DNA from 2 places in the Bacillus seohaeanensis genome. Region 1 is predicted to be linked to the other one. Evidence: predicted binding sites of a transcription regulator. Region 1 holds the regulator's gene; the other holds the start of a gene.
What was found. The regulator LexA, encoded in region 1, represses DNA repair genes until DNA is damaged. The targets are predictions, from matches to a motif close to CGAACATATGTTCG.
Positions count from the first base shown of each region.

Region 1 (9,233 bases):
TTGCCGTACCGACAATAATAGATTTTTTTCCTAACCGCTCTACTTCCGCTACTAGCATCTGCAAAACTTTTTTTCCATACCCTTTTCCTTGATCCTCGGGCTTAAGTGCAATATTTTTGATTTCCATTGTCGCATCATCTAATTCTATTAATTGAACAACACCAGCCACATTACTATTCACCCAAATAGTATATAAAATACCTTTATCGATATATTCCTTAACTACTTCCTCCGATTCATCCGCTAAAAGTAGAAGTGGAAGGAATCTGCTACGATCGCCTGAAGTTTCTTTTTTTATTATGACGATGGAGACCACCTCTTTAAAGTTCTTTACATGGTTTATTGTACCTGGTACATATAGTAGCTTCTGTGCCAGGCACAATCGAGCAAAAAGAAAAGCTGCTAACAATTTTTTGTCAGCAGCTTGTTCTGTTTCACTCTTAATTTTGTAATAATACTTTCACACGGGACACAACGTTTTCAGGAGTAAAGCCATATTCCGCAAGAACCTTCTCTCCAGGAGCGGATGCACCATAACCATTGATAGCTAAAATGTCTCCTTCATCTCCAACGTAGCGGTCCCAACCAAGTGGGGCAGCCATTTCAATACCAAGACGTTTTTTCACTGATTTTGGAATAACAGACTCTTTATACTCTTTAGACTGCTGCTCAAAGCGATCCCATGAAGGCATGCTGACAACCGAAACGCTGATACCTTCTTTTTCTAGAATACTTTGTGCTTCTACTGCTAAGTTAACTTCTGATCCAGTTGCAAGAAGTAATGCATCAGCTTGTTCTTTACCAGCTGGAGAAACAACATAAGCACCTTTTTCCACACCTTCTTGAGCATTCGTTGCAGTATCCTTTAATGTAGGTAAATTCTGTCTAGTAAGAACAAGTGCAGTTGGTTTGTCTTTAGAAGTTACCGCTACTCTCCAAGCAGCTGCGACTTCGTTACCATCAGCTGGACGGATAACAGAAAGGTTCGGCATTGCTCGTAGAGATGGAAGCTGTTCAATTGGCTCATGTGTTGGACCATCTTCTCCAACGGCAATACTATCATGAGTAAAGACATATGTTACAGGTAGTCCCATAAGTGCTGCCAAACGAATAGCAGGTCTTAAGTAATCACTGAAAACAAAGAAAGTACCGCCGAATATTTGTAACCCACCATGAAGAGCTATACCATTCATCGCAGCTCCCATACCGAATTCACGAACACCAAACCAAATATTTCTTCCTTCATATGACTCTGCTGAGTAATCGGCTTCATCTTTAATCATTGTTTTATTAGATCCAGCTAAGTCAGCTGATCCACCAATGAAAGATGGAAGGTTTTTCGCAATTGCATTAAGTACTTCACCTGAAGATGCACGGCTAGCTACACTTTTACCTTCTTCATAGACTGGGATATCTTTGTCCCATCCTTCTGGAAACTCACCTTTAATCGCTGTTTCAAACTGCGCAGCGAGTTCTGGGTATTCTTGTTTGTATTGCGCAAACATTTCATCCCATTGTTTTTCTTTTTCTTGTCCTGCATCTACCATTTGTTGCTTAAAGCGTTCATACACTTCTTCTGGCACATGGAAGTCTTCCTCAAAAGTCCATTTATATGCTTCTCTAGTAAGTGTACGTTCTTCACTTCCAAGTGGAGCACCATGAACAGCTGATTTTCCGGATTTATTTGGAGATCCGTAGCCAATTACCGTTCTTACTTCGATCATTGTTGGTCGGTTAGTATCGGACTTGGCTTCTTCAATTGCCGCAGCAATTTCATCTAAATTATTTCCGTCTTCTACGCGAATGTATTGCCATCCATAAGACTGGAATCTTCCTTCAATACTTTCAGAGAATGACTTATTCAAATCTCCATCAAGTGATATGTCATTTGAATCATAAAGAACTACTAAACGCCCTAATTTGAGGTGGGAAGCTAAAGAAGCTGCTTCTGAAGAAATACCTTCCATTAAATCGCCATCACCACAAATAGAATATGTAAAGTGATCTACTATATTATAATTGTCTTTATTATAAACAGAGGCTAAATGTCTTTCTGCTAGAGACATACCTACTGCCATTGCAAGACCTTGTCCTAATGGTCCAGTTGTTGCCTCTACTCCTGGTGTATGACCATATTCAGGATGTCCTGGTGTTTTACTTCCCCACTGACGGAATTCTTTTAAATCTTCCATTGAAACATCATAACCTGATAGGTGTAATAGACTGTATAACAGCATAGAACCATGACCCGCAGATAGAACAAAGCGATCGCGGTTGAACCAATCAGGATTTTTAGGATTATGGTTCATAAATTTAGACCATAAAGTGTATGCCATAGGAGCTGCTCCCATCGGCATTCCCGGGTGACCGGAATTGGCTTTTTCAATTGCATCAATCGATAGTGTACGAATAGTATTAATAGCTAACTGATCTGTATTATCAAACATAAGTCAGACATCCTTCCTTTTCTATCTTCCCTTATAATATAATATTCTTTACGTGTTTATACAACTATCTTGAATAATATCATTATTATTATTCACAAAAAACTTTTTTCCGCTAAAAGTTCACTTTAGTCAAGTGCAACTTAGTTTAAGGAGTTTCATGAAAAAATAGTTACGGGATACGGGAGGGGATAAAAATAAAGGCTCTTTTCTCATGGATTGTTGTTTTTACTTATGAATTTTTCCCGTTGATTTCCGTTAAAGAGCAACAATCTTTACAAAAACAGCCAAAATACAAAAGAAGTTGACCCAAAAAAAGTGCTAGGTACCTCCTTAACTAAATACAGTACCTCGAAAACTAGTACTTTCTATTAGTTAATTGGGAGGGCTAGGCACTTGTGGTCAACCCTTTTAAAAACATGTTATATTTATTAATGCATTTTTTTCTTACTTTGTATATCTTGAAGTTTCTGAGGTGTTACTTCATTGCCGTCAGGATCGAATACTCTTGTACTTTCAATCGTACTTTTCATTGATTTGCGAAATGTCTCTAAATATTCTTTCCTAAGTTTTGTTTGCTCTTTCGCCTCTTCAGGTGATAACCCTGTGGCTTTTGCCTTTTTAGCGAGTTCGTTAATTCTATTCATTTTCTTTTTTGAAAGCATGATAAAAACCCCTTTATATCTATTCCATAACGTATTTTCAAGAATAATTATATCGACATGTTACTAGAAAAAAAGGAATAAGACAAGAATTACGGATTTGAAGTTGTCCTTAATATTCCCGATACTAAAAGTTTGTTCTAATTGCCAGTTAAACTTATTTCCTAGTATTCAGAGGTTTCTTCTTCGTTTTGGTTATTGACGTATTCCTGATATCGTCGATGTACGGTTGCTTTGGAAATGTTGTACCCAAATCCCCTTAAAGTTGCAGCTATTTCAGAAAACGTAAGATCATTTTTTCTTAGGCGAATAATTTCCTCTATCGGTACTTCTATTCTTTCTCTTCCCTCAAGATTACCTTTATTTTTTAAATTTTTATATGGTCGGTATCCTTTTTCTACCGCTCTTTTCATGCCTCTTTTAATTTTTAAATTATGTAATTTCCTTTGGTATTCTTCTACCATGCTTACGATATTGATTACCATTGAATCAGATTCAGATAAATGCAATTCCCCACTATGACTTAAACTGATAATTTTCACATTCTCTTTTAAAAGACAATGTATTAGAGCTATTTTTGCGTTTCCTCGTCCAATTCTAGTTTCATCTTGGATAAATATTGCTTCTATTTCAGACTCTTTTATAAGGTCTAATATTTCAAATACACCTGGACGGTCTAAATCGTAACCGCTCGCCTGATCTTTAATAACCTTGTACACTTCAAACCCATGTGATTCGGCAAGGTTCACCAATTCAATTTCTTGCCTTTCCAGCGACGATTCTTGTGTCTCTTTTTTTGTACTTACTCTACAGTAAATCAACGCCTTCATCGTATCCCCCTCTATTCTTAATCTTCATTTAATGCAAGTTGGACATCGGTGTTATGTTTTATTGCTTTTTCTGTAACAGGTAATGTTAGTAATTCCCCCTCGGTTATTTTGAAAGTGGAGAGATTATTTTCCTTACCAATCCAATCAATAAATTCTTCACTCGTCATACTATGGCTTCCTTCATACCGTTCTGCTATAGTCCAAAGCGTATCACCCTGTTTTACCGTTATTTGTTCATATTCTGGCTGCGATGATACATGAATTAAAAATAACGAAAAGGATGCAACTCCTAAGATTAATAGAATAATAACATAAGAAAATCGTTTCCAAATAAAATTTAACATTATGATAACCCCCATACGAATACTTGTTCTGTTTGTAGTTACATTCTAATACGAACATTCGTTTGTAGTCAACTAAAAAATTCGAACTTATGTTTGTATCTACTAGGATGCCATGCTATACTATAATTACCAGAATAATTATAGTAGAGGTGTGTGCAAATGAGTAAATTGTCCAAAAGACAAAATGATATTTTGGAGTATATTAAAGAAGCAGTTAGGACAAAAGGATATCCACCTTCTGTAAGGGAAATAGGAGAAGCTGTCGGGTTAGCCTCTAGTTCAACGGTACACGGTCATTTAGCCCGATTGGAAAGCAAAGGCTTGATTCGAAGAGATCCCACTAAACCAAGAGCAATTGAGATTTTAAATCTAGAAGAAGACAACATCCCAAGACAAAATGTAGTGAACGTACCGTTAATCGGTAAAGTGACAGCCGGACAGCCTATTACTGCAGTAGAAAACGTGGAAGAGTTTTTCCCCTTACCTGAAAGATTAGCTCCAGCAGATGAACAAGTATTTATGCTTGAAATTATGGGAGACAGTATGATTGAAGCAGGAATACTGAATGGAGATTTTGTTATTGTCCGTCAACAACAAGCAGCTAATAATGGTGACATTGTTGTTGCAATGACAGAAGAGGACGAAGCAACTGTTAAACGTTTCTTCAAGGAAAAGGATTATATCCGTTTACAACCAGAGAATTCCATAATGGAGCCCATCATATTAAGAAATGTTTCTATATTAGGAAAAGTCATTGGTGTATATCGTCAAGTCCATTAATGCTTTTGCTTATTTAGAATCGCACACAGGCAACATCTCTTAGTATACAAGTCTAAATAATTATTACAATAAAGAAAGGGATAACCAGTTTAGTTAGTTGTCCCTTTTTACTTTCCCGTTATAAATGGTATCCAATTCTATCTACGTCTGTACTATTACCGTACTTTCTTCACTCATAGCCCCCCTCCTTTTTTCAATTATTAGTTTATGAAAGAGTGTACTCGTTTTTTAGACACTTTAAAGGGCAGAGAATAGATAGTATTTCAGTCTGCAATTAGGACGTTTTTTTGTAAATCAATACCTGTCAATAATCATTCTCCTTGAACATATATTGCTATGGGAGGAGATTTTTATGGACAGATTTATTTTTACAATGATAGCTGGTATACTAGCTGGGTTTGCACTTCTAAAAGTACCTTTAGATATTCCATTTTTATCAAGCTTCCAGACTATCATTACTGCCATTGCTATTTTTGCTGTTGTAGTGTTTTCGTTTGTCCTTATTTATAAGGCCATAATGACACTGTTTGGTAAGTAAATCATCGTATTTTATGCAGGCTCAGTTTTTCTGGGCCTTTTTTATATTGTTATAAAAACGTTGTAGAATGGAAACCTTTTGGTCAAACTTTGATCTTAGATGCAATTTGTATTAGAAGTTTCACTTTGACTAAAAAAAGAGCCCTGACACTAGTAGCGTCAAGGCTTCATCTTATTAATACATCTTCATATACTGCTCGCGTTCCCAAGGATGAACCTGCGTACGGAACATATCCCATTCGATTTCTTTCGCTTCGATAAAGTGTTCAGTAATATGTCCACCTAGTGCAGCTGTAATTACTTCATTTGCTTTAAGTTCTTCTAACGCAGCATGTAATGTTGCTGGAAGATCAACAATTCCTGCTTCTTCGCGTTCTTGTTTATCCATTACATAAATGTTGCGGTCAATTGGAGCTGGTGCTTCTAACTTATTTCTAACTCCATCTAATCCTGCAGCGAGTAAAACAGACATTGCTAAATACGGATTAGCAGCTGGGTCAACAGAACGCACCTCTACACGAGTACTCATTCCACGTGAAGCAGGGATACGGATTAATGGACTTCTATTCTGAGCAGACCACGCTACGTAACAAGGTGCTTCGTATCCTGGTACTAGACGTTTATAAGAGTTAATCGTTGGGTTTGTAATAGCTGTAAAACTTGTCGCATGTTTAATGATTCCAGCTAAAAATTGACGCGCAGTATCACTTAGTTCTAAATCACCTTTTGTATCATAAAATGCATTTTCCCCTTTATTAAATAGAGACATGTTACAGTGCATTCCAGATCCGTTTACGCCAAATAGTGGTTTTGGCATAAACGTCGCATGTAAACCATGTTTACGAGCAATTGTTTTTACCACTAATTTAAATGTTTGAATGTCGTCACATGCTCTTAACGCACTCGCATATTTAAAATCGATTTCATGTTGACCTGGTGCTACTTCATGGTGAGATGCTTCAATCTCAAAGCCCATTTCTTCTAGCTCAAGGACAATATCACGACGGCAATTTTCACCTAGGTCTGTAGGTGCTAGATCAAAATATCCACCGTTATCGTTAAGTTCTAACGTTGGTTCACCTTCCACATCTAATTTAAAGAGGAAGAATTCTGGCTCTGGTCCAAGATTGAAATCTGTAAATCCAAGTTCTTCCATTTGTGAAAGAACCCGTTTTAAATTATTACGTGGATCACCATCGAATGGCGTTCCATCTGGATTGTAGATATCACAAATTAAACGTGCTACTTTTCCTTTTTCCGCAGTCCACGGGAATACAACCCACGTGTCTAAATCAGGATATAGATTCATATCAGACTCTTCAATTCGTACAAACCCTTCAATAGAAGAACCATCAAACATCATTTTATTGTCTAACGCCTTTTCTAATTGACTTACAGGAATTTCCACATTCTTGATTGTTCCTAGAATGTCCGTAAATTGTAATCGAATAAATTTTACGTTTTGCTCATCCGCTAACCTTAAAATATCTTCACGAGTATACTTTGCCATTGTTCCTAATTCCTCCCCAAATTAATTTAAAAGGATTTATTTTAATGAAAAAAGCGTGACATATCACCTTGACGCAAAGAAGCTCGCTTAAACCTTCCTGCGTGGATCATCTCATTACGCAGTAGCTTTCGTAGCTCATCATCGGTAAGATTTTGTCTTCCTTTTTCTCCTTTTTTCTTTTGTTCGTCAGATTCAGGTTGATTTTCTTCTCTTACGGCAAGTAATTTTTTTATACCAGCCATATTGATGCCTTGATCTAAAAAATCCTTAATTTCTAGCAGTTTATCAATATCATTTAAGGAAAAGAGCCTCCGATTCCCTTCTGATCTCACAGGTGAAACTAGATTATGCTCTTCATAATAACGAATCTGACGGGCAGATAAATCGGTGAGCTGCATTACAATTCCGATTGGAAATAATGCCATGCTACGTCTTATTTCACTTCCACTCATCACGATTCCCCTCATTTCTTTCCCTTTGATATCTTTATTATATGAAATGTCAGGTTTATTGTCAATGATATGTTAGGTTTTATTACATCAAAAATCAAAAAATAGGATAGCCATCTATTAGACTATCCTATTACTTAATCTTTATCCTTTTGTAATGGTAAGTAAACCTTTTTCAATTAACTGATCAACCGCAATAAGGATTGCCATTTTAACATGGGAGTATGTTAGTCCCCCTTGCACATATGCTACATACGGGGGTCTAATTGGACCATCTGCCGAAAGTTCGATGCTCGATCCTTGCACAAATGTTCCTGCAGCCATGATAACATCATCTTCATATCCCGGCATGTAGTTAGGATATGGAGTGAAATGAGAATTAATTGGTGAAGCAAACTGAATGGCCTGGCAAAATGCTACCATCTTTTCTCTATCATCGAATTGAACGGATTGAATGAGATCCGTCCGCTTTGCATCCCATGCCGGATTTGTATTCATTCCTAATTCGCTTAACAGTCCAGAAGTTAATACCGCTCCCTTTAAAGCCTGTGCCACAACATGTGGCGCAAGGAAGAAACCTTGATACATTTCTTGAAGACTGTATAAGGAAGCGCCGGCTTCTGCACCAATCCCAGGTGATGTCATCCGATAAGAGCAAGCCTCTACAAGTTCTTGTTTCCCAACGATATAGCCACCTGTTTTAGCAAGTCCTCCTCCAGGGTTTTTTATAAGCGAACCTGCCATTAAATCCGCTCCTACATGGCATGGTTCTTGTTCTTCTACAAACTCACCATAACAATTATCAACGAAAACGATAATATTTGGATTAATTTCCTTTATAAACCTTATCATTTCCTCTATTTGGCTTATGGTAAAAGAAGGGCGATTGGCATACCCTTTAGACCTCTGAATTCCAACTACTTTTGTTTTAGTGGAGATTGTTTTAGATACCTTTTCAAAATTAATTTCCCCTGTTTCTTTCAACGGAACTGTTTGGTATCCTATTCCAAAATCCTTTAAAGAGCCGTTGCCAGTTCCCCTTATTCCAACGATTTCTTCTAGCGTATCATAAGGTTTTCCGGTAATATAAACTAACTCATCACCCGGACGCAATACACCGAATAAGCTTATTGCAATCGCATGCGTCCCAGAAATAATCTGAGGGCGAACAAGTCCTACTTCTCCACCAAAAACATCCGCATAAATTTTTTCTAATGTGTCTCTCCCTATATCATCATACCCGTAGCCTGTCGACGGAATGAAGTGGCTATCACTCACTTTATGGTTCTGGAAAGACTGTAGGACGCGAAATTGATTTTTTTCTGCCTTTTCGTCTATTTGACGCTGAATTTCATTAATTTTATCTTCTACTCTCGTTGTAATGGGCTTTAGAACCTGCCCATTTTTTAATTGATCAAACATGTATTTCCCCTCTACTTCTTGAATTTCTTCGTACTACCGGAAACCGGGTGATCCTGTAAATGGTAGCCCGCAATCTCATATTCCTGGTTTTCTTCTATAAAATCAAGCTTCGTGAGAATCGTATCGTTTTTCAATTGCGAAAGAACTTTTCCTTCCGCTGCAGGAACTAATACATGATAGGCAACCATATGTTCTTTCACAATTTCTTCAATCCTTAATAAAAGCGTTTTACGATCTGCTTCTTCTAATGCACTA
Region 1 is NZ_JBHUMF010000031.1:1,023,575-1,032,807, forward strand. Features, by position in the region: gene ACFSUL_RS18245 (GNAT family N-acetyltransferase) at 1-409, opposite strand, end outside; gene tkt (transketolase) at 441-2,447, opposite strand; gene ACFSUL_RS18255 (DUF896 domain-containing protein) at 2,876-3,109, opposite strand; gene ACFSUL_RS18260 (YneB family resolvase-like protein) at 3,271-3,936, opposite strand; gene yneA (cell division suppressor protein YneA) at 3,954-4,280, opposite strand; gene lexA (transcriptional repressor LexA) at 4,440-5,060, shown strand; gene ACFSUL_RS18275 (hypothetical protein) at 5,413-5,598, shown strand; gene glnA (type I glutamate--ammonia ligase) at 5,773-7,107, opposite strand; gene ACFSUL_RS18285 (MerR family transcriptional regulator) at 7,149-7,559, opposite strand; gene ACFSUL_RS18290 (methionine gamma-lyase family protein) at 7,701-8,978, opposite strand; gene hflX (GTPase HflX) at 8,990-9,233, opposite strand, start outside.

Region 2 (9,233 bases), 420 kb from region 1:
AAAAGAAAAATTTAGAATATCCCTGAATAATAACGATAATTATTTTCAATAATAATAACAAAGAAGGGTTCAAAGAAATCCATCTACGCTCTTGATAGAGATCTTTTGAACCCTTCGAAAAAAGAATGTTATCTATGTTTGTTTAGTTAAAAGTCGGATGGTTCGAATGTTTTACAGTCTGTTTCCTTACTATTATGAGCTTCGTCTCCTTTATGGCTGACAACATATATTTCTGAGGCACCACATTTGTTTCCTTTTTTATAATATACGCAGTTGCTTACTTCGCATAATACATCTTGAGCCAATGTTAAACACCTCCTCGTACTTGTTAGATTTCTCATCTCGTCCCCTATTCATACACATATAAAATAAGCTTATTTAGGAATAATAGGAAGCTTATTTATATTTTTACAATAAAAAGCGATTACTATGGGTACCCACAGTAATCGCTTTTTTTACTTCGTATCTTCTTCGACTTCTTCCTTCCACGAACTTATAACAGTACCGCTATCGGCTTCGTCGATTACAAACGAACCATTTGAATAACGGTCATTAGGCCGTAGGTTAGAAGATGGAATCGTTTCAATAATTCCTTTTTTCGTTAGTATGGATACACGTTCCTCATTATGGACAATTTCCATTCCGGCTAATCGATGCGGGTTTGATTTTAATTCACGAAGCATCACGACACCTCGTTTTGCTCTTGAAGTAATCTCAAACTCGGAAAACTTCATTTTCTTTACCGCCCCCCGCTGTGTAACAACGAAAATCGATTGCTTATTGGAATCACTGACAACTTTCCCACCAATAACAAAGTCTCCATCTTTTAGGTTAATCCCTTTCACACCTGCTGCTCTTGGCCCAACAATATTTACTTCTTCTTCTGGGAACCATAACCCATAACTTAAATGAGTAGCAATAAACAGTTGTTTTGAACCGTCTGTTAAGTGGACGTCTACTAACTCGTCATCCCCTTTTAAATTAATAGCAACAAGTGGACGTGAATGGCGTTGCGCCTTGTATTGACTTAGCTCTGACTTTTTCGCCATTCCATTTTTCGTGATGAATAGTAAATAGTTCGATGAAGAAAATTCTTTAACTGGTATTGCTTTTAAAATTTCTTCATCGCGATCAATTGGAACGATATTACCTATATGCTGACCAAGGTCTTTCCAGCGAATATCTGGTAATTCGTGAACAGGGCAGTATAAATAATTTCCTTTTGTTGTGAAGAGTAGCAGCACATCGGTCGTATTCATTTCAAATTGACTTAATAATCTGTCTGTCTCTTTCATCGCCAGATCTTTCCCATTTGATGCAGCAAACGATCGTAGGCTTGTACGTTTAATGTAACCATCACGAGTAACTGTCACCATTACATCCTCACTTGCAATAAGGACTTCTAAATTAATTTTGATTTCCTCTATTTTCTCTTCAATTTTTGTTCTCCGTGGTTCATGAAACCGCTTTTTGATTTGCTTTAATTCTTTTTTAATAACACTTACTAGCTTTTTTTCGCTTTCTAAAATAGCAGATAGTTCTGCAACCTTTTCTGCAAGCTCTTTTGCCTCTGCTTGAAGAGCGGTTATATCTGTATTCGTTAATCGATACAGCTGTAAAGAGACAATTGCTTCTGCTTGAGCTTCAGTGAACGCAAATTTGGTTATTAAATTATCCTTTGCATTACGTTTATCCTTTGATGCACGGATTGTTGCAATAACTTCATCGAGAATGGAGAGTGCTTTTATTAGCCCTTCAACAATATGCTGCCTTTCCTGCGCTTTATTTAATTCATATTTTGTTCTATTTGTAACAACTTCCTTTTGATGTTCAATATAAGCATCAAGCAGCTGTCGTAAGCCCATTAGCTTTGGCCTACGATTATGAATGGCAACCATATTGAAGTTATAGGTTACTTGCAGATCACTATTTTTATATAAATAATTTAGGACACCTGTTGCATCCGCATCCTTTTTTAATTCAATAACAATTCGGAGGCCTTCACGATCTGTTTCATCTCGAACTTCTGAAATGCCCTCTACTTTTCGATCTACACGAAATTCATCCATTTTCTTTACGAGGTTTGCTTTATTTACTTCAAACGGAATCTCTGTAATGACAATTTGTTGTTTGCCTCCGCGTATGTCTTCAATTTCCGCGTTACCTCTAATGACAATTTTTCCTTTTCCTGTCTCGTACGCTTTTTTTATTCCTTCTACGCCTTGAATAATTCCGCCTGTAGGAAAGTCAGGACCTTTCATGACTGTCATCAGTTCATCAACAGTCGTTTCTGGATTGTCCATTCTCATAATCGCTGCATCAATTACTTCTCCTAAATGGTGAGGCGGAATATCTGTAGCATAACCAGCAGAAATTCCTGTCGAACCATTAACTAACAGATTCGGGAACCTAGCAGGTAAAACGGTAGGCTCTTCCGATGTGTCATCAAAGTTTGGTACAAAGTCGACCGTCTTTTTGTCGATATCACGAAGAAGTTCCATCGAAATCGCAGACAGTCTTGCTTCTGTATAACGCATCGCAGCAGGAGGGTCTCCATCAATACTTCCGTTATTCCCATGCATCTCTACAAGCATATTTCGAACTTTCCACGTTTGGCTCATACGAACCATTGCTTCATATACGGAACTGTCCCCATGCGGGTGATAATTACCAATAACATTACCAACCGTTTTAGCTGATTTACGAAACCCTTTTTCTTGCGTATTACCGTCCACATACATCGCATATAAAATGCGTCGTTGCACCGGCTTTAGTCCATCTCGTGCATCAGGTAATGCACGTTCTTGAATAATATATTTACTATAACGTCCAAATCGGTCGCCTAATACCTCTTCTAAAGGCAAATCTTGATAGCGTTCAACAGTTGTCATGTATTATACCTCCTCTGCGACCGTAATATTTTCATTTTCTAAAATGCTTCCATCTTCTTCAAGACCGAAGGCAACATTGCTTTCAATCCATTTTCGGCGTGGCTCTACCTTGTCCCCCATTAACGTTGTAACGCGTCGTTCTGCCCTTGCAGCATCATCTATACGTACACGAATAAGAGCTCTTGTAGAAGGATCCATCGTTGTCTCCCATAACTGATCAGCATTCATTTCCCCAAGACCTTTATAGCGCTGAATCATATAGCCTTTACCGACTTTCTTTATAACATCTTGAAGTTCGTCATCTGTCCAAGCATATTCTACAACCGCTTTCTTTCCGCTTCCTTTACTCACTTTATATAACGGAGGAAGAGCGATATATACTTTGCCCGCTTCTATTAATGGCTTCATATAGCGATAAAAGAAGGTTAACAGAAGTACTTGTATATGAGCACCGTCTGTATCGGCATCTGTCATAATCACGATTTTATCATAATTAATATCTTCCACATTAAATTCAGGTCCAACCCCAGCACCAATGGCATGGATAATCGTATTGATTTCTTCATTTTTAAAAATATCCTGCAACTTCGCTTTCTCGGTATTTATTACTTTTCCTCGTAAAGGGAGAATGGCCTGGAATTTTCGGTCTCGCCCTTGTTTTGCAGACCCGCCTGCAGAGTCACCCTCTACAAGATATAATTCATTTCTTTGTGGATTCCGAGATTGCGCAGGAGTTAATTTTCCTGATAGCACGGTTTCAGCACGTTTACGCTTTTTGCCACTCCGTGCGTCTTCCCTTGCTTTCCTAGCAGCTTCCCTAGCTTGAGCCGCTTTGATTGCTTTCTTAATTAATAAGGAAGATGTATCGGGATTTTCCTCTAAAAAGTATAAAAGATGCTCAGAAACGACAGCATCAACACCAGAACGTGCTTCACTTGTTCCAAGCTTCCCTTTCGTCTGTCCTTCAAACTGCAGAAGCGCTTCCGGAATGCGAACAGACACAATCGCTGCTAATCCCTCGCGAATATCTGTTCCTTCCAGGTTTTTATCTCGCTCTTTTAAAATACCTACTTTTCGAGCATATTCATTAAACACTCGGGTCATGGCAGATTTAGCACCTGCTTCATGTGTACCGCCATCTTTCGTCCGAACATTGTTAACAAAAGACAAGATGTTTTCAGAAAATCCGTCATTAAATTGAAATGCGAATTCTACTTCAATACTGTTTTGCTCTCCTTCAAAAAAAGCAACAGGATGAAGCGCATCTTTCTCTTCGTTTATATATTGAACGAATGCTTCAATTCCGCTTTCATAATAAAAAACCTCTTTCTGGTCATGGCGTTCATCTCTAATAGTGATTTTTAGACCTTTTAGAAGAAATGCGGATTCCCGTAATCTTTCACATAGCGTATCGTAGTTATACGTAGTTGTATTAAAGATAGTATTATCTGGTTTAAATTGAATAGTTGTTCCAGACTTTTTCGTTTTTCCAATTCTTTCTAACGTTGTTTTAGGCTTACCACCGTTTTCAAATCGCTGCTCATAAATCATACCGTCACGGTGAATCGTTACAACGAGCCATTCAGACAAAGCATTAACTACAGAAGCCCCAACACCATGCAAGCCTCCACTTGTTTTATATCCACCTTGACCGAACTTACCACCAGCATGAAGAACAGTTAAAATGACTTCTGGCGTCGGTTTGCCAAGCTTATGCATTCCCGTAGGCATCCCGCGACCGTTATCTTGAACACTAATACTATTATCTTTATGTATTGTGACGGTAATTTCGTCTCCAAATCCTGCTAATGCTTCATCAACAGAGTTATCTACAATTTCATATACAAGATGATGTAACCCTTTTGTGTCGGTTGATCCAATATACATACCAGGTCTTTTTCTAACTGCCTCAAGACCTTCGAGTACTTGAATCGCATCATCGTTATAATCCATGGACTTTTTTTGTTTGGCCACGAACATTCCCCTTTCAAAACTACTTTCTCATCCAATAGTGTCTGATGAGTATTATTGATTATATGTATTAAATATAACACAAGAACATTTGTTCGTTCACCTTTTTTGAAAAAATCGTGGTAAACGTCTATTGCTTATTTTACTGCTTTATTTTATTTTCGCAAAGGTAAATTCCATAAAGAACAGGAAAATCTCCTTATCTACACCTGATTTGTTCGCCTATCTAGTATACATCTAACGGGAAATTTAGAGGGAGATTATAATCATTAAAAGCAAGTTAGTTAAGACAGTGCTTGTAGAAAATAAAAAAACAAGCGGGCATGTTCCCGCTTATTCCAATAAATTATTTGGTGAGAGCGTGTTCTACTTTAATGCAGCGATCCATAATAACTGTATATCCACGTTCTTTTAAAAAGCGATATGCCTCTTCATTTGTAAGTCCTAACTGTGCCCAAAAAACCTTACCGTCCATTTCATCAAACTCTTTTGCCACTTGTAATAAATGTTCCGACCTTCTGAATACATTCACAATATCAACAGGTCCTTCAATATCCTTTAATGACGAAACTGCTTTTACACCAAGAGCTGAGTCAATGGTAGGATTCACTGGAATAATTTCATATCCATTGTCCTGCATTGCTTTTGACACCATATAAGAAGTACGGTTTTCATTATCGCTAAGTCCAACAACCGCTATTCGTTTTGACTCTTTTAGGATTTTTCCCATTTCTTCCCGTGATGGGTTCTCCATAATTGTTTCACTCCTTAAAATTAATCACTGTCAACTAGCTAGTCTTGTTTGTTATTTACCTATTATACAGAAGATAGAATGTGTATCCAACGTTGATAACTTTTAAAAATTATCTATTTAATCAATAAAAAAACGGACAGCAAGGATTTATCCATTGCTGCCAGTAAATTTAGCTTCTTTTCTAATAAGGTACTGCTCTGCAACAATTGCTACAATCGTACCTAGTATAAGTCCATTGTTTAATATCGATGCCACTACAACTGGAACACCTGTAAAAGCGGAGGCTGGAACAAACATCGCTCCCACACCTGCAATAAAAGAAATCCCTGCTACAAAGTGGCTTCTTTCTTTATTTTGTTCTTTTCTATACTCCCCTAAAGCCATTCCGACCATATTAATGAAAATAACAAATGTGACCGCATACCCGACTGGTGCCGGGAGAGTTGCTAGCAAATTCATTAAAAATGGGACTAAACTAACGAGAAGTACCATTGAAGAACCGATAATAAACGGAATAATCGATAATATGCCCGTCGCAGATACAAATCCTGCCGAACCAGAAATCGGTACCGAACCAATCGCAGAAAATATCCCACCAAATAGCTGGTTTATTCCTGAGGCGAACCCGCTCTTTGTATACCTGCTATAAACAGGTTGATTAGTTGATTTCATGACTTCCTCCATTACCCGAATAGAAGCAATCATGTTCGTTGTTAACAGAAATGTAATAAAGATAGACGTGACAACAATACCTGTGTCAAAAACAGGTGCTCCAAAGGCAAAAACTTCTGGAAGAGAAATAAGTTCGTTGGAAGTAGCACCTTCTTCTGTAAGTCCCATAAGAATAAAAAGCAACCATCCACTAATTAATGCAAGGATTATGGAATATTGTTTTATCCATTTCTTTTTATGACTAGAGAAATATAAAGCTAATAAGAAAGTAACAAGACTTCCTACCAAAACCCAAACATCTAATTCTTTATGCTCTCCACTAATTCCTAACATGCCGGTAATGAAAGATCCGCTTAGTTGAAGGATGAGAAGCATTAAGTAAATGAATGTAATAGTTGGAGTAAAAAGTGCGGTCAATCTCTTCAGAATTCCTGTAGCAGCTAGAATAAAAAAGATAATACCGCTTACAATCATCCCACCTTGTAGCACTTGTAAAACTTCTTCACTAGAATCATATAAAGTACCACTAAACCCCGCATAGATGGCAAATACTCCCCACCATAAACCCGCTGGACCTTCGTTTATAGGAAGTTTATGACCAAAAAAAGCCTGAATAAGACTTGCCGCTCCCAAAACAAAAATCGTCCTTTGGATAAAATCTGCTGTTTCAACGGGAGATAACTGAAATAAATCAGCTATTGCAATCGGTGCAGCAATAGATCCTGCAACCATGAATGCAACCCATTGTAAAGCAGCAAAAAACAATTGCATAGTAACACCTTCATTTCTTCTATGTATCTCTTACTCAATTATTCTAACATATGGAAAAAGAAGTCACACTATAATTTGACACGCCATGATTATGGAAAACCCATGTTTATTTTCTCTACGACCTATTCATAAAACGCTATATTTTTAGCTAATCATGAACGATAACTAACTAAAGTGGATAACATCCAGAAGGGAAAAAAGTCTGTGTTTTTAAGGTTTATCTATTCTCTATTCTCGTTGATTACCTTTAACAAATAGCTTTGTTTTCAAGCACTAACAAAGTAATAGATAGTTAGCTCTTTTTCACTTGTATTATCAACCTTTATGAACAGGTAATAATTTTTTCTGCATAAACTCCCTTCTCATCTCAAAACATGGTAAAATAAAAGTTACTAGGTATTTTTACAAAGGAGCAGTGTCTATGATTTATGCTATTATTATACTTCTCGCTTATCTTTTAGGCTCCATTCCTTCCGGGTTAATCATCGGAAAGTCTTTTTATGGAATCGATATTCGTGAACATGGGAGCGGAAATTTAGGCGGAACCAATACATTTCGAACGCTTGGGATTAAAGCAGGCTTAATTGTAACCATTATGGATATTTTAAAAGGAACCTTAGCTACTTTACTTCCGTTATTGTTTGCTAGCGATATACATATGTTGTTGGCAGGGATTATTGCAGTTGTTGGTCATATGTTTCCTATTTTTGCAGGCTTTCGGGGCGGGAAAGCTGTTGCAACGTCTGGTGGTGTGTTGTTAGGGTATGCACCGCTTCTTTTTATCCTCCTTTTGATCGTCTTTTTTATTGGGTTATATATAAGCAAATATGTCTCTCTTTCGTCTATGTTGGCGGGTCTTTTCGCTTTCATCTATACCCTTTTTACAGGAGATATTCCTTTAATTATTGTAGTAGGACTTCTTACTAGTTTTGTGATATACAGACACCGAACAAACATTGGGCGGATTAAAAACAAAACAGAACCAAAAATTAAATGGTTGTAACAAAAGCGGATGCGGTTTAATTAGCTCGCGAAAAAAAGATAAATTCTCCCATAAAAGTTCTTTTGGCCTCTTTCGGAGAATTTATCTTTTTCACAGTGGGCTAGTCGCTTTCGCTCGATGAGAACCAAAACATAAGCTGCTTTATCAGAGAGGACAAGCAAATGGCATCTTTACTAGTGGACTCTTTTAACCTTCTAGTGCGAACTCTCTCCGATAGCCGATAGAACTAGAAAAAACAGAATCTTCTATAGGGTTCTGTTTTTTCTTCGTTTGCCAACAAATTACTGCTTGTTAAATGAAATTAGCATAAACCCTTTTATAACAGTAAATCCTATACCCAAAAGATATTCCATCATTTTTCCCCAAAAACCTACTTATTTTGTGTACAATAGTTCTAAAAGCACTTATTAAAGGATGGTTACTAGTGAAAAAGAAGTCTTTATACGTAGGTATTATCACCTCCACTATATTTATTTTATCAATTGTTGTGCTCTTATCGATTCAATACAGTGAATGGAATGCAACAGAACAAAGTCCTGATCCAAAAACGATGGAGACTCATGCAACGAGAGAAATCAATACGCTTAGTAAAAATACGAAAACAAGGGCCACAATTGGAGCAATTGGGGATATTCTTCTGCACCATACGGTTTATAATGATGCCAAAACAAATGGTACATATGACTTTTCAGCAATGTTTAGTCCAATCAAAAGTATGCTAGAAACACCTAATTTTCTCATCGCCAACCAAGAATCAATGCCAGGTGGTACCCAACTAGGATTATCAAGTTACCCGCTATTTAACAGTCCACATGAAATTGTAAAGACTCTCCAAAACGTTGGAGTTGATGCGGTTACAAATGCCAATAACCACTCCCTTGACCAAGGGGAAGAAGGAATCTTAAGCTCAATTGCTTACTATGAAAAAATAAACATGCCCTATACGGGAGCTTTTAAAAATAAACAGGACCAACAAACTATCCGTACATTTAATGTGAATGGAATCTCCTTTGCTTTACTTTCCTACACGTATGGTACAAATGGCATACCTGTACCAACTGGGAAAGAACATTTAGTGAACCTTCTTGATGAACAAAAGATTAGTACGGATATAAAAGAAGCAAGAAAACAAGGGGTTGACTTAGTCGTCTTAAGTTTACATTGGGGGAAC
Region 2 is NZ_JBHUMF010000031.1:602,041-611,273, forward strand. Features, by position in the region: gene ACFSUL_RS16300 (DUF1540 domain-containing protein) at 147-305, opposite strand; gene parC (DNA topoisomerase IV subunit A) at 456-2,891, opposite strand; gene parE (DNA topoisomerase IV subunit B) at 2,895-4,865, opposite strand; gene ACFSUL_RS16315 (CoA-binding protein) at 5,209-5,616, opposite strand; gene ACFSUL_RS16320 (purine/pyrimidine permease) at 5,764-7,059, opposite strand; gene plsY (glycerol-3-phosphate 1-O-acyltransferase PlsY) at 7,481-8,062, shown strand; gene ACFSUL_RS16330 (CapA family protein) at 8,487-9,233, shown strand, end outside.
Region 2: the regulator LexA is predicted to act here: its motif matches at 4,947-4,960, upstream of parE (DNA topoisomerase IV subunit B).